DNA from 3 places in the Agrobacterium vacciniicorymbosi genome. Region 2 is predicted to be linked to each of the others. Evidence: riboswitches for the same ligand, from Rfam matches in the RefSeq annotation. Region 2 holds a riboswitch; each other region holds the start of a gene.
The links. A riboswitch is a leader RNA that binds a small molecule or an ion and turns the genes downstream of it on or off. The one in region 2 is predicted to bind thiamine pyrophosphate.
Positions count from the first base shown of each region.

Region 1 (3,274 bases), on a different contig from region 2:
CGGATTGACCTTTGAAACCGTCTCGAAAACTCCACCAATGCATGCATAGTCCGCAGATGCTTGGGCAACACGCTCTGCATCGCCCATGTTCTTGACAGTCAGGCCGATGATGGCATCCGGCCCCAGCAGTCGTCTTGCTGTTTCCGCATCCATATCGTCGGCACCCAGATGCACACCATCCGCGCCGGACGCCAGCGCCACATCCACGCGGTCGTTGATGACGAGAGGAACGCCGGTTGCCTTCAGCGCATCCACCATCAGGCGCGCTTGCTCGATCATATGTCGGGTCGAGGCGTGCTTATCGCGATACTGGATGATCGTTGCGCCGTGCCGTGCAGCGACGGCAGCCAGTTCTGGCAACGGCGCGATATCGTCAAGCGAGGCATCTACCAAGGCATTCAGTCTGTAATCAATTTTCATCGTGCTCGATCCTCGCAAGGGAAAGAATGTCGTTGGCATCGATAGCGTCCAGCGCATCCAGAAAGGCCGCTTCGAAAGTGCCGGGGCCGCGGGCGTGTTTTGCTGCAAGTTCTGCCGATACACCCGTCACCGTCAGCGCTGCCGTTGCCGCCAGCATTGGGTCCGGTTCGACCGCCATGAAAGCGGCGATCACTCCGCCGGAAAGGCAGCCGGTGCCGGTAACTTTCGCCATCCATGTATGACCGTTGAGAATCTTTGCGTTTCTGGCCGCATCGCGAAACACATCCTGCGGGCCGGTCTGGATGCGCAATGCTTTGCCGACATCGCCGATGACCGCCATCTCTGCCGCATTGCCGCGCACGATGGTCGGGTGGAGGGTGATGAGTTCATGGGCGAAATCCAGCCGAGACGGCGAGTAATCGCAATGCACGGGATCAACGATCCAGGGTTTGCCCTTGGCATTCGCCACCTCCACTGCCATGCGAATGACTTTGCGCCGCGTAGCATCCAGCGTGCCGAGATTAATGGTGAGAGCATCGACCTTGGAAACGAAGCTTTCGATTTCCTCTTCGGACGACGTCATGGACGGAATGCCGCCCACGGTGGTTATGCCATCGGCGGTAAATTTCTGAACGACGGTGTTCATCAGGCAATGCACCCGGGGCCGTCGTTGCCGCACCCGCGCCAGCAGCTCTGCCGCACTCTGTGCCGTTGGAAAACTCGCCATAGGTCTCTGCGCTCCAGATAATATCAGGGAGACCCGAGTCGAGCGGAGAAGAGAAAAGCTTGGCCAATGGCGACTGTTCCGTTCCTACGCCGGCATGACCCGGATCAGGTTCAAGGGTCCGGCTCAGCGCCATCTCAGCATCGTCAGATGCTCCCCTCGGAATGTCTGGAAATTGTCGTCTTTTGTGCCTGCTGTCAATGGCAGGTAAAGGCGGAGCTGCACGGCCCCGCCTTTTGTGTCGAGTGATCAGGCGATCTGGACGACCACTTTTTCACGCGCGGATTTCAGCGCCGCATCGGCGAGTTTCAGCGCGATCAGGCCGTCCTGTGCGGAAGGCGAGGCTGCGGCGTTGTTTTCGATGGAATCGATGAAGGCTGCAATTTCTGCGGCATAGGCGGCGGTGTAACGCGTCATGAAGAAATCATGCAGCGGTGGGCGCGTGTAGCCGTCCTTGGTTGCGACTTCGATGGAGACAGGGCGCTGATTTTCTGCGGCAACAGAGCCTAGCGAGCCGTGGACTTCAATGCGCTGATCGTAGCCGTAGGTGGCGCGGCGCGAGTTGGAAATGATCGCCTGGCGACCGCTGGCGGTGGTCAAAATGATGCTGGCGCTGTCGTAGTCGCCCAGTTCCCCGATTTTCGGATCGACCAGAACGGAGCCGGTGGCGAAAACGCTGACGATCTCTTCACCCAGCAGAAAACGGGCGATGTCGAAATCATGGATGGTCATGTCGCGGAAGATGCCGCCGGAGACCTTGATATATTCCGGTGGTGGTGCGCCGGGATCACGGCTGGTGATGGTCACCATCTCGACCTTGCCGATTTGGCCGTCATCGATGGCCTTGCGCACGGCCCGGAAATGCGGGTCGAAACGGCGGTTGAAGCCGAGCATGATTTTGGCGCCGGTTTCCTTGACCACATCGATGCAAGCCTGCGCGCGGGCAACATCGAGATCGATCGGCTTTTCGCAGAAAATCGCCTTGCCGGCACGGGCAAATTGCTCGATCAGATCGGCATGCGTATTGGTCGGCGTGCAGATGATGACCGCGTCGATATCGGGGTTGGCCAAAACCGCATCGATGGTGCTGATCTCGCAGCCGGTCTCATCCGCGATGGCCTGTGCTGCCTCCTGAAAGGCATCGACCACGGCCACCAGTTTCGCGCGCTTGTCGGAAGCAATCGCTTTTGCGTGCACTTTTCCGATGCGACCCGCACCCAGCAAAGCCAATCTCGTAACCATCGTTTCCTCCCGATCTGGTTAACTGGAGCTGTCTGTCGTTATGGCTTCGTTTGGAACGCCAATGCGAACAATCAGCCCATTTGGAATATATGTTCCATCTTGCTAGAGCGCCGTTTCATGCATGTCAAGCGGCGAGCAGTGCGTCCAATCTCAGACTATGCTGGCCAGATTGGTGTGTTTGCGAAAGCCGGGAAGGGCCTGCGCACGCTCCTCCAGCGAATGAATGAAATTTTGGATTGTGGCGGGCAGTGGTTGCCCCAGTGCTGTGACGACACCCCAGTAGAAGGGAATATGAAAGCCGAGCGGCAGAACGGCGACACCGTCTATCGGCAGGCCGCTGATCGTTACCGATTCCACGATGGCGACGCCCAGCCCCGCCCGCGCCAGAGACAGCGAAACATAGGTCGCATTGCTATCGACCACATCCTTCAAGGCGATATTCTGTTTCTGGAATGCCTGTTCTATTCGCATTCTAAGCCGGTAGGGATTGGCAGAGGCGATGATGCGGCGTTCTGCAAGATACTGCGCGGAGACGATGGTTTTCTGGGCCAGCTCATCACTGGCTGCGACGATGGCGACACAGGGGACTTCGCCGATCCAGTGAACGTCCAGACCGGGATTATCAAGCGGCAGGCTGGCAATGCCGATGTCGGCTGTGCGGGCGACGACAGCCTGCACGACATTTTCCGATGCCGTGCTTTGCAGATGCACATGTTTTGGAAACTGCTCTTCGGGAATATCTTTCAGGGCCAGCGGCACGAGACTGGCGGCAAGGGCCGGAATGGACGCGATCTCGATTGGACGAGCCTCATCGCTTTCAATGTGGCGCGCCCGTTCGCTGATGGTGCGAAGCCCGCCGAGAAACAGTTCCGCCTGAGCAAAAAACGC
Region 1 covers NZ_JBETMF010000003.1:177,605-180,878, reverse strand. Annotated here, with positions in the region: gene thiE (thiamine phosphate synthase) at 1-420, opposite strand, end outside; gene ABUK73_RS06770 (hydroxyethylthiazole kinase) at 410-1,147, opposite strand; TPP riboswitch at 1,212-1,314, opposite strand; gene iolG (inositol 2-dehydrogenase) at 1,394-2,386, opposite strand; gene ABUK73_RS06760 (LysR family transcriptional regulator) at 2,537-3,274, opposite strand, start outside.
Region 1: linked by a shared signal. The riboswitch ahead of ABUK73_RS06770 (hydroxyethylthiazole kinase) and the one ahead of thiC (phosphomethylpyrimidine synthase ThiC) in region 2 are both predicted to bind thiamine pyrophosphate.

Region 2 (3,274 bases):
GGTGATGACGCCGACCTTCACGTCATTGCGATCCGGCAGGCCCAGATGTTCCTTCGGCGTGACATAACAAAGCATGGCCGTGCCGAACCAGCCGATCATCGCCGCACCAATGCCTGACGTGATGTGGTCGTAGCCCGGCGCGATATCCGTTGTCAGCGGCCCAAGCGTATAGAAGGGCGCTTCGCCGCAAACCTTCAGCTGCTTGTCCATGTTTTCCTTGATCTTGTGCATCGGCACATGGCCAGGGCCTTCGATCATGACCTGACAATCTTTGGCCCAGGCAATCTGCGTTAGCTCACCCAGCGTTTCCAACTCGGCAAATTGCGCCGCATCATTGGCATCGGCAATCGAGCCAGGGCGAAGACCATCGCCCAGCGAGAAGGACACATCGTAAGCGCGGCAGATGTCGCAAATCTCCTCGAAATGCTCGTAGAGAAAGGATTCCTTGTGGTGATGCAGGCACCACTTGGCCATGATCGAGCCGCCACGCGAGACGATGCCGGTGACGCGATTGACGGTGAGGGGAATGTAATGCAGCCGGACGCCGGCATGGATGGTGAAGTAATCGACGCCCTGTTCGGCCTGCTCGATCAATGTATCGCGAAACACCTCCCAGGTCAGGTCTTCGGCAATGCCATTGACCTTTTCCAGCGCCTGATAAAGCGGCACGGTTCCGATCGGCACCGGCGAATTGCGGATGATCCATTCGCGGATATTGTGAATGTTGCGACCGGTGGACAGGTCCATGACCGTATCGCCACCCCAACGGATAGCCCAGACCATCTTGTCGACCTCATCCGCCATGGAGGAGGTCACCGCCGAGTTGCCAATATTGGCGTTGATCTTGACGAGGAAATTGCGACCGATGATCATCGGCTCTGCCTCGGGGTGGTTGATGTTGGCTGGGATGATCGCCCTGCCCGCAGCAACCTCCTGGCGCACAAATTCAGCCGTGACGAAATCTGGAATATTCGCGCCAAAACTTTCGCCATCCAGCACCAGCTTTTCCTTGGCAGCTTCACGGCCAAGGTTTTCGCGGATGGCGATGAACTCCATTTCCGGCGTGATGATACCGGCGCGGGCATAGGCAAGCTGCGTTACCGCCTTGCCATCCTTCGCTTTCAGCGGCTGGTGGCGCAGCGGAAATTCCGGCGTCAGGCGCTCGCCCGTCGCAAAACCATTATCCTCCGGTTTGACATGGCGGCCATCGTAAGCCTCCACATCGCCCCGCGCGACAACCCAGTCGTGACGCAAACGCGGAAGTCCGCCTTCGATGCTGACCGCATGGGAAGGGTCGGTATAGGGACCGGAGGAATCATATACCGTAACCGGCGGTTCGCCCGCCGTGGGATGCACGGCGATTTCGCGCATGGGGACGCGGATGTGAGGGTGGATGATGCCCGGCTTGTAGACCTTGGTCGAAGCGGGCAGCGGACCTGTGGTAACGACAGGGGAGAGATTTTTAGCGGCAATGTTCATCGTGAGGCTCCAAAGCAAAAACAGTGGAGACCCAGTTCGAGCATGAAGACGAAAAACCACGGGACCAATAGCGATTGATTCGGCAAGGCCGAACTGCTGTTCCCGCGTTTGCACCGTCCCTACGCCAGTATGAACTGGATCAGGTTCAACGGGTCACTGCGCGCTCTAGCAGTATCTCAGCCCCTTGCCGGGACCCCCCTGGTGAATGCCTCAATCAAAAACCTGACATGGAGTTTTGTCAAGTTGGCATCTGCGGTATGTTTCCTAAGGGCGGAAAGTCACCACAAATTAACCTCGCCATTTATTGGAATTTTATTTTTTCGCGATTAACTCCAAGAATGCGTTATGATGACGCTCTATCTGAGGGAGACTATTGAGAATGAATTCAACAATTCGTGAAATACTGTCGAAATTCGGCCAGCTCCCTGTGCCTGTCGATACAATTGCTGACGAAGATGATCTTTATGCAGCCGGACTTTCTTCTTTCGCATCAGTACAATTGATGCTGGGCATTGAAGATGCTTTCGATATCGAATTTCCCGACAGCATGCTCAACCGCAAGTCTTTCGCCAGCATCAAGGCCATCGAAGACACGGTAAAAGCCATTCTCGACGGCAAAGAGGCGGCATAATGAACGTGTCCGTCGCCCCACCGGATTCGACGCTGGCTGCACGCGCAACGCGTGTCGCCTCCATCGCCGCGCAGCATGCGGACGATGTGGACGCAGCAGCACGTTTTCCGAAAGAGGCGGTGGACGCCCTTCGGGCTGAGCGCCTGCTCGGCATTCAGATTCCCGTTCATCTGGGCGGCGAAAGCGCCGATCTCAGGCAGATCGCCGATATATGCTGCATTCTCGGCCAGTCCTGCTCCGCAACCGCGATGATCTTTGCCATGCACCAGATCAAGGCCTCAAGCCTTGTGGAACATGGCGAGGAAAGCGCGTGGCACACAAGTTTCATGCGGCGTCTGGCTGCCGAACAATTGCTGATCGGCTCGGCCACGACTGAAGGCGGCATTGGCGGAAACCTGCGCAACTCGATTTGCGCCATCCATGTGGATGGCGAAAGCTGCACGCTGGAAAAGGACGCGACCGTCATTTCTTACGGCAGCGAAGCGGATGCCATTCTCATCACCTCTCGCGCGCATGCCGATGCAGCGCCTGCCGATCAGGTGATGACGGTGTTTCTGAAAGACCAGTACAGCCTTGAGAAGACCCATGTCTGGAACACGCTGGGCATGCGTGGCACCTGCTCCGACGGTTTCCTGTTCAAGGGCAAAGCGCCGTCTGAACAAATCTTTCCCAAGCCTTTTGCGGAAATCGCGGCGCAATCCATGCTGGCGACCTCGCATCTTTTGTGGAGCGGCGTCTGGTACGGCATTGCAGCCGACGCCGTTTTACGGGCGCAGGCTTTCGTGCGCGCAGCGGCGCGCAAATCCCCCGGCGTGCCCCCTCCCGGTGCCATCCGTCTGGCGGAAGTGTCCAACAAGCTCCAGATCGTCAAATCCAACGTCATTGCCGGTCTGAAGGCCTATGAGGACACCAAGTCCGATCCCGACAAGCTGATGTCCATGGGCTTTGCCATCGCCATGAACAACGTCAAGATTTGTTCGTCGGAAACCATTCTGGAAATCATCAATCACGCCATGCTGATCTGCGGCATCATGGGCTACAAAAACGGTACGCCCTACAGCCTCGGACGGCATCTGCGCGATGCGCATTCGGCGCAGCTGATGATCTCCAACGACAGAATTCTCAGCAACTCCGCCAATCTCCTGCTCGTGCAGAAGCAGGACA
Region 2 covers NZ_JBETMF010000014.1:21,875-25,148, forward strand. Annotated here, with positions in the region: gene thiC (phosphomethylpyrimidine synthase ThiC) at 1-1,479, opposite strand, end outside; TPP riboswitch at 1,578-1,689, opposite strand; gene ABUK73_RS19640 (acyl carrier protein) at 1,859-2,110, shown strand; gene ABUK73_RS19645 (acyl-CoA dehydrogenase family protein) at 2,110-3,274, shown strand, end outside.

Region 3 (3,274 bases), 110 kb from region 2:
AAGAGGAAGAGCTGGAACAGCACAAGCTGGGCAAGGCCATCGAGCGCGAAGAACACTGGATGCGCTATGGTGTCACCGCGCGCCGCAAGCGCAACATGCGCCGTGTGGGTGAGCTTCAGGCCATGCGCGCCGAATATCGTGGGCACAAGGGGCCAACGGGTTCCGTGCAGGCGACGGCTGCGGAAGGCCGCGAATCCGGCAAGCTGGTGATCGAAGCCGATACGATAACCAAGTCCTACGGTGAGCGCACGATCGTCGCGCCGTTTTCGCTTCGCGTGCATCGCGGCGATTGCATTGGTTTCGTTGGCCCCAACGGTGCGGGCAAGACGACGCTTTTGAAGATGCTGACGGGTCAGCTGGAGCCGGATAGCGGCTGGGTCAAACTCGGCACCAATCTGGAAATCGCCACACTCGACCAGAAGCGTGAGGATTTGAACCCCAACGATACGCTGGCGCATTATCTGACCGATGGTCGTGGCGAAAACCTGCTGGTCAATGGCGAGTTGAAGCACGTCACCGGCTATATGAAGGATTTCCTGTTTCAGCCCGAGCAGGCCCGCACGCCCATTCGCAATCTCTCGGGCGGCGAACGCGCGCGTCTGATGCTGGCGCGCATTCTGGCGCGGCCGACCAATCTTCTGATCCTTGACGAACCGACCAACGATCTCGACATCGAGACGCTGGATCTGTTGCAGGAAATCGTCGCCGGTTTTTCCGGCACCGTCATCCTCGTCAGCCATGACCGTGACTTCCTCGACCGCACGGTAACCTCGACCATTGCGCCCGCAAACCCGGATGCGCCGGATGGTCGCTGGATCGAATATGCGGGCGGTTATTCGGATATGATGGCGCAGCGCAAGGGCGCCTCGGACGAAAAGAAGAAGGCGGATAAGCAGGAAAAGGCCAAGGCCTCCGCTGCGTCCAGTTCCGCTGCCGAGCCTTCGAAGGCGAAGGGCAAACTCTCCTTCAAGCAGAAATTTGCTTTGGAGAATCTGCCCAAGGAAATGGAAAAGGCGCAGGAAGAGATCGCCAAGCGCGAAGAGCGCATGGCCGATCCCAATCTCTTCGCCAAAGACCCGACGGCCTTCAACAAACTTGCTGAGGAAATGTCGAAGCTGCGGCAGAAGCTAGAGACCATGGAAGAAGAGTGGCTGGAGCTGGAAATGCTGCGCGAAGAGCTGGAGAGCTAAAAAGCAATTCGACGTGTCGGATTTTGTGCGTGTCATCCGTCTTTGACAGGAAAGCCTATTTGGGCTTTCCTGTTGTCTTATGGAGGAGCCAGACATGCGTATGATCTTCGTCAACCTGCCGGTCAAGAATATCGAGACCTCTAAGGCCTTTTTCACCGCGCTGGGTTTCAGCTTCAATCCGGAATATTCGGACGAGCGCACGCTGTGCATGATCGTCGAGAAGAATATTTTCGTCATGCTGCTTCAGGAAGAGCGCTTCCGCGATTTCATCAATGGCGAGATTGCCGATGCCAGCCGCACCAAGGAAGTGCTGACCTGCCTTTCGGCTTCGAGCCGTGAGGAGATCGACCAGATGATTGCCACCGCATTGTCATCCGGCGGGGCAGAGTGGAAGCCGGTGCAGGACCATGGCTTCATGTATGCGGGCAGCTTTCAGGACCCGGACGGCCATGTCTGGGAACTGGTGCATATGAGCGGTCAAAGCTGACACCGGGCCTGATAGAAAGCCGGCTTGCAAAGCGTTAGCGCTGCGATTACATCTTGCCTTGATCTAACGGGGTGCTTTGTCCTTTACTGGACAAGGCTGAGAGGCTCTGCCAACCCGAAGAACCTGATCCGGTTAACACCGGCGGAGGGATTAGACGGCTTCCATCCATGGCGCCCTATTCCCGTTGTCATTTCGAGGAGGTGCTGTTGATGTATCGTTGTATTTTCCTTCATTCGCTCGTGCTCTCGTCTCTCATGCTGCCTGGCCTTGCCATGGCGCAGGAGAAGAAGACGCTCACCGTCTACACCTATGAGAGCTTCGTTTCCGAATGGGGACCGGGCCCGAAGGTCAAGGCCGCTTTTGAAGAGACCTGCAACTGCACGGTCAATTTCGTCGGCGTGGCCGATGGTGTGGCGCTGCTGAACAGGCTGAAACTGGAAGGCCCCGGCTCCAAGGCCGATGTCGTCGTCGGTCTCGACACCAACCTGATTGCCGAAGCCAAGCAGACCGGATTGTTCGAGGCTTCGAGCGTCGATGCATCTGCGGCAAAGGTGCCGGGCGGCTTTCAGGACGATGTGTTCGTGCCTTACGATTACGGCCACTTCGCCGTGGTCTACGATACGCAGACGATGAAAAATCCGCCCAAGAGCATGAAGGAACTGGTCGAAGGCGATCCATCGCAGAAAATCGCCATTCAGGATCCGCGCACTTCCACGCCGGGTCTCGGCCTGTTGCTCTGGGTCAAATCCATCTATGGCGACAAGGCACCGGAGGCCTGGGCGAAGCTTAAGAACCGTGTTCTGACCGTCACCCCCGGCTGGTCGGAATCCTATGGTCTCTTCACCAAGGGTGAGGTGCCGATGGTGCTGTCCTATACGACCTCGCCCGCCTATCACATGGTTGCGGAACACAGCGAGCGTTATCAGGCGGCCGCCTTCGAAGAGGGGCATTATATCCAGATCGAAGTGGCGGGCATTTTGAAGAATGCGCCGCAACAGGCGCTGGCAAAACAGTTTCTCGCCTTCGTTCTCACATCCGGTTTTCAGGATGCCATCCCTGAGAACAACTGGATGATGCCTGTTGCCGCGACGTCTGCACCCTTGCCGGATGCGTTTTCCAAGCTGGTACAGCCCACCAAGACGTATCTGATGTCGCCGGAAGAGGTGGCGAAGAACCGCAAGGCCTGGATTGATGAATGGCTTGCCGCCATGAGCGTGAAGTAAGCCCGGTCGCCAACGATCATGATCGAGCGTCGCGATAGTCGCAGGTTTATCTACAGCGGAGCGGTGGCCTTTGCCGCTGTTCTTCTGTTCATGGGCCTTGCTGTCGCGGCGCTGCTGTCTTTCGATACGGGTGCTGCTTCCGCAGCCCTGTTCGATGCCTATACGGTGAGAATTCTGCGCTTTACCCTGTGGCAGGCGACACTTTCCACGGTCTTTTCCATTGTGCTGGGATTACCGGTGGCGCTTGCGCTTGCCCGGCAGAGAGATTTTCCGGGCCGCATCTGGATCATCCGTCTGATGGCGGTGCCGATGGGATTGCCTGTCATTGTCGGTGCGCTGGGGCTGATTGCGATCTGGGGCAGGCAGGGCATTTT
Region 3 covers NZ_JBETMF010000014.1:132,605-135,878, reverse strand. Annotated here, with positions in the region: gene ABUK73_RS20140 (ABC-F family ATP-binding cassette domain-containing protein) at 1-1,190, shown strand, start outside; gene ABUK73_RS20135 (VOC family protein) at 1,285-1,677, shown strand; TPP riboswitch at 1,735-1,844, shown strand; gene thiB (thiamine ABC transporter substrate binding subunit) at 1,887-2,900, shown strand; gene thiP (thiamine/thiamine pyrophosphate ABC transporter permease ThiP) at 2,919-3,274, shown strand, end outside.
Region 3: linked by a shared signal. The riboswitch ahead of thiB (thiamine ABC transporter substrate binding subunit) and the one ahead of thiC (phosphomethylpyrimidine synthase ThiC) in region 2 are both predicted to bind thiamine pyrophosphate.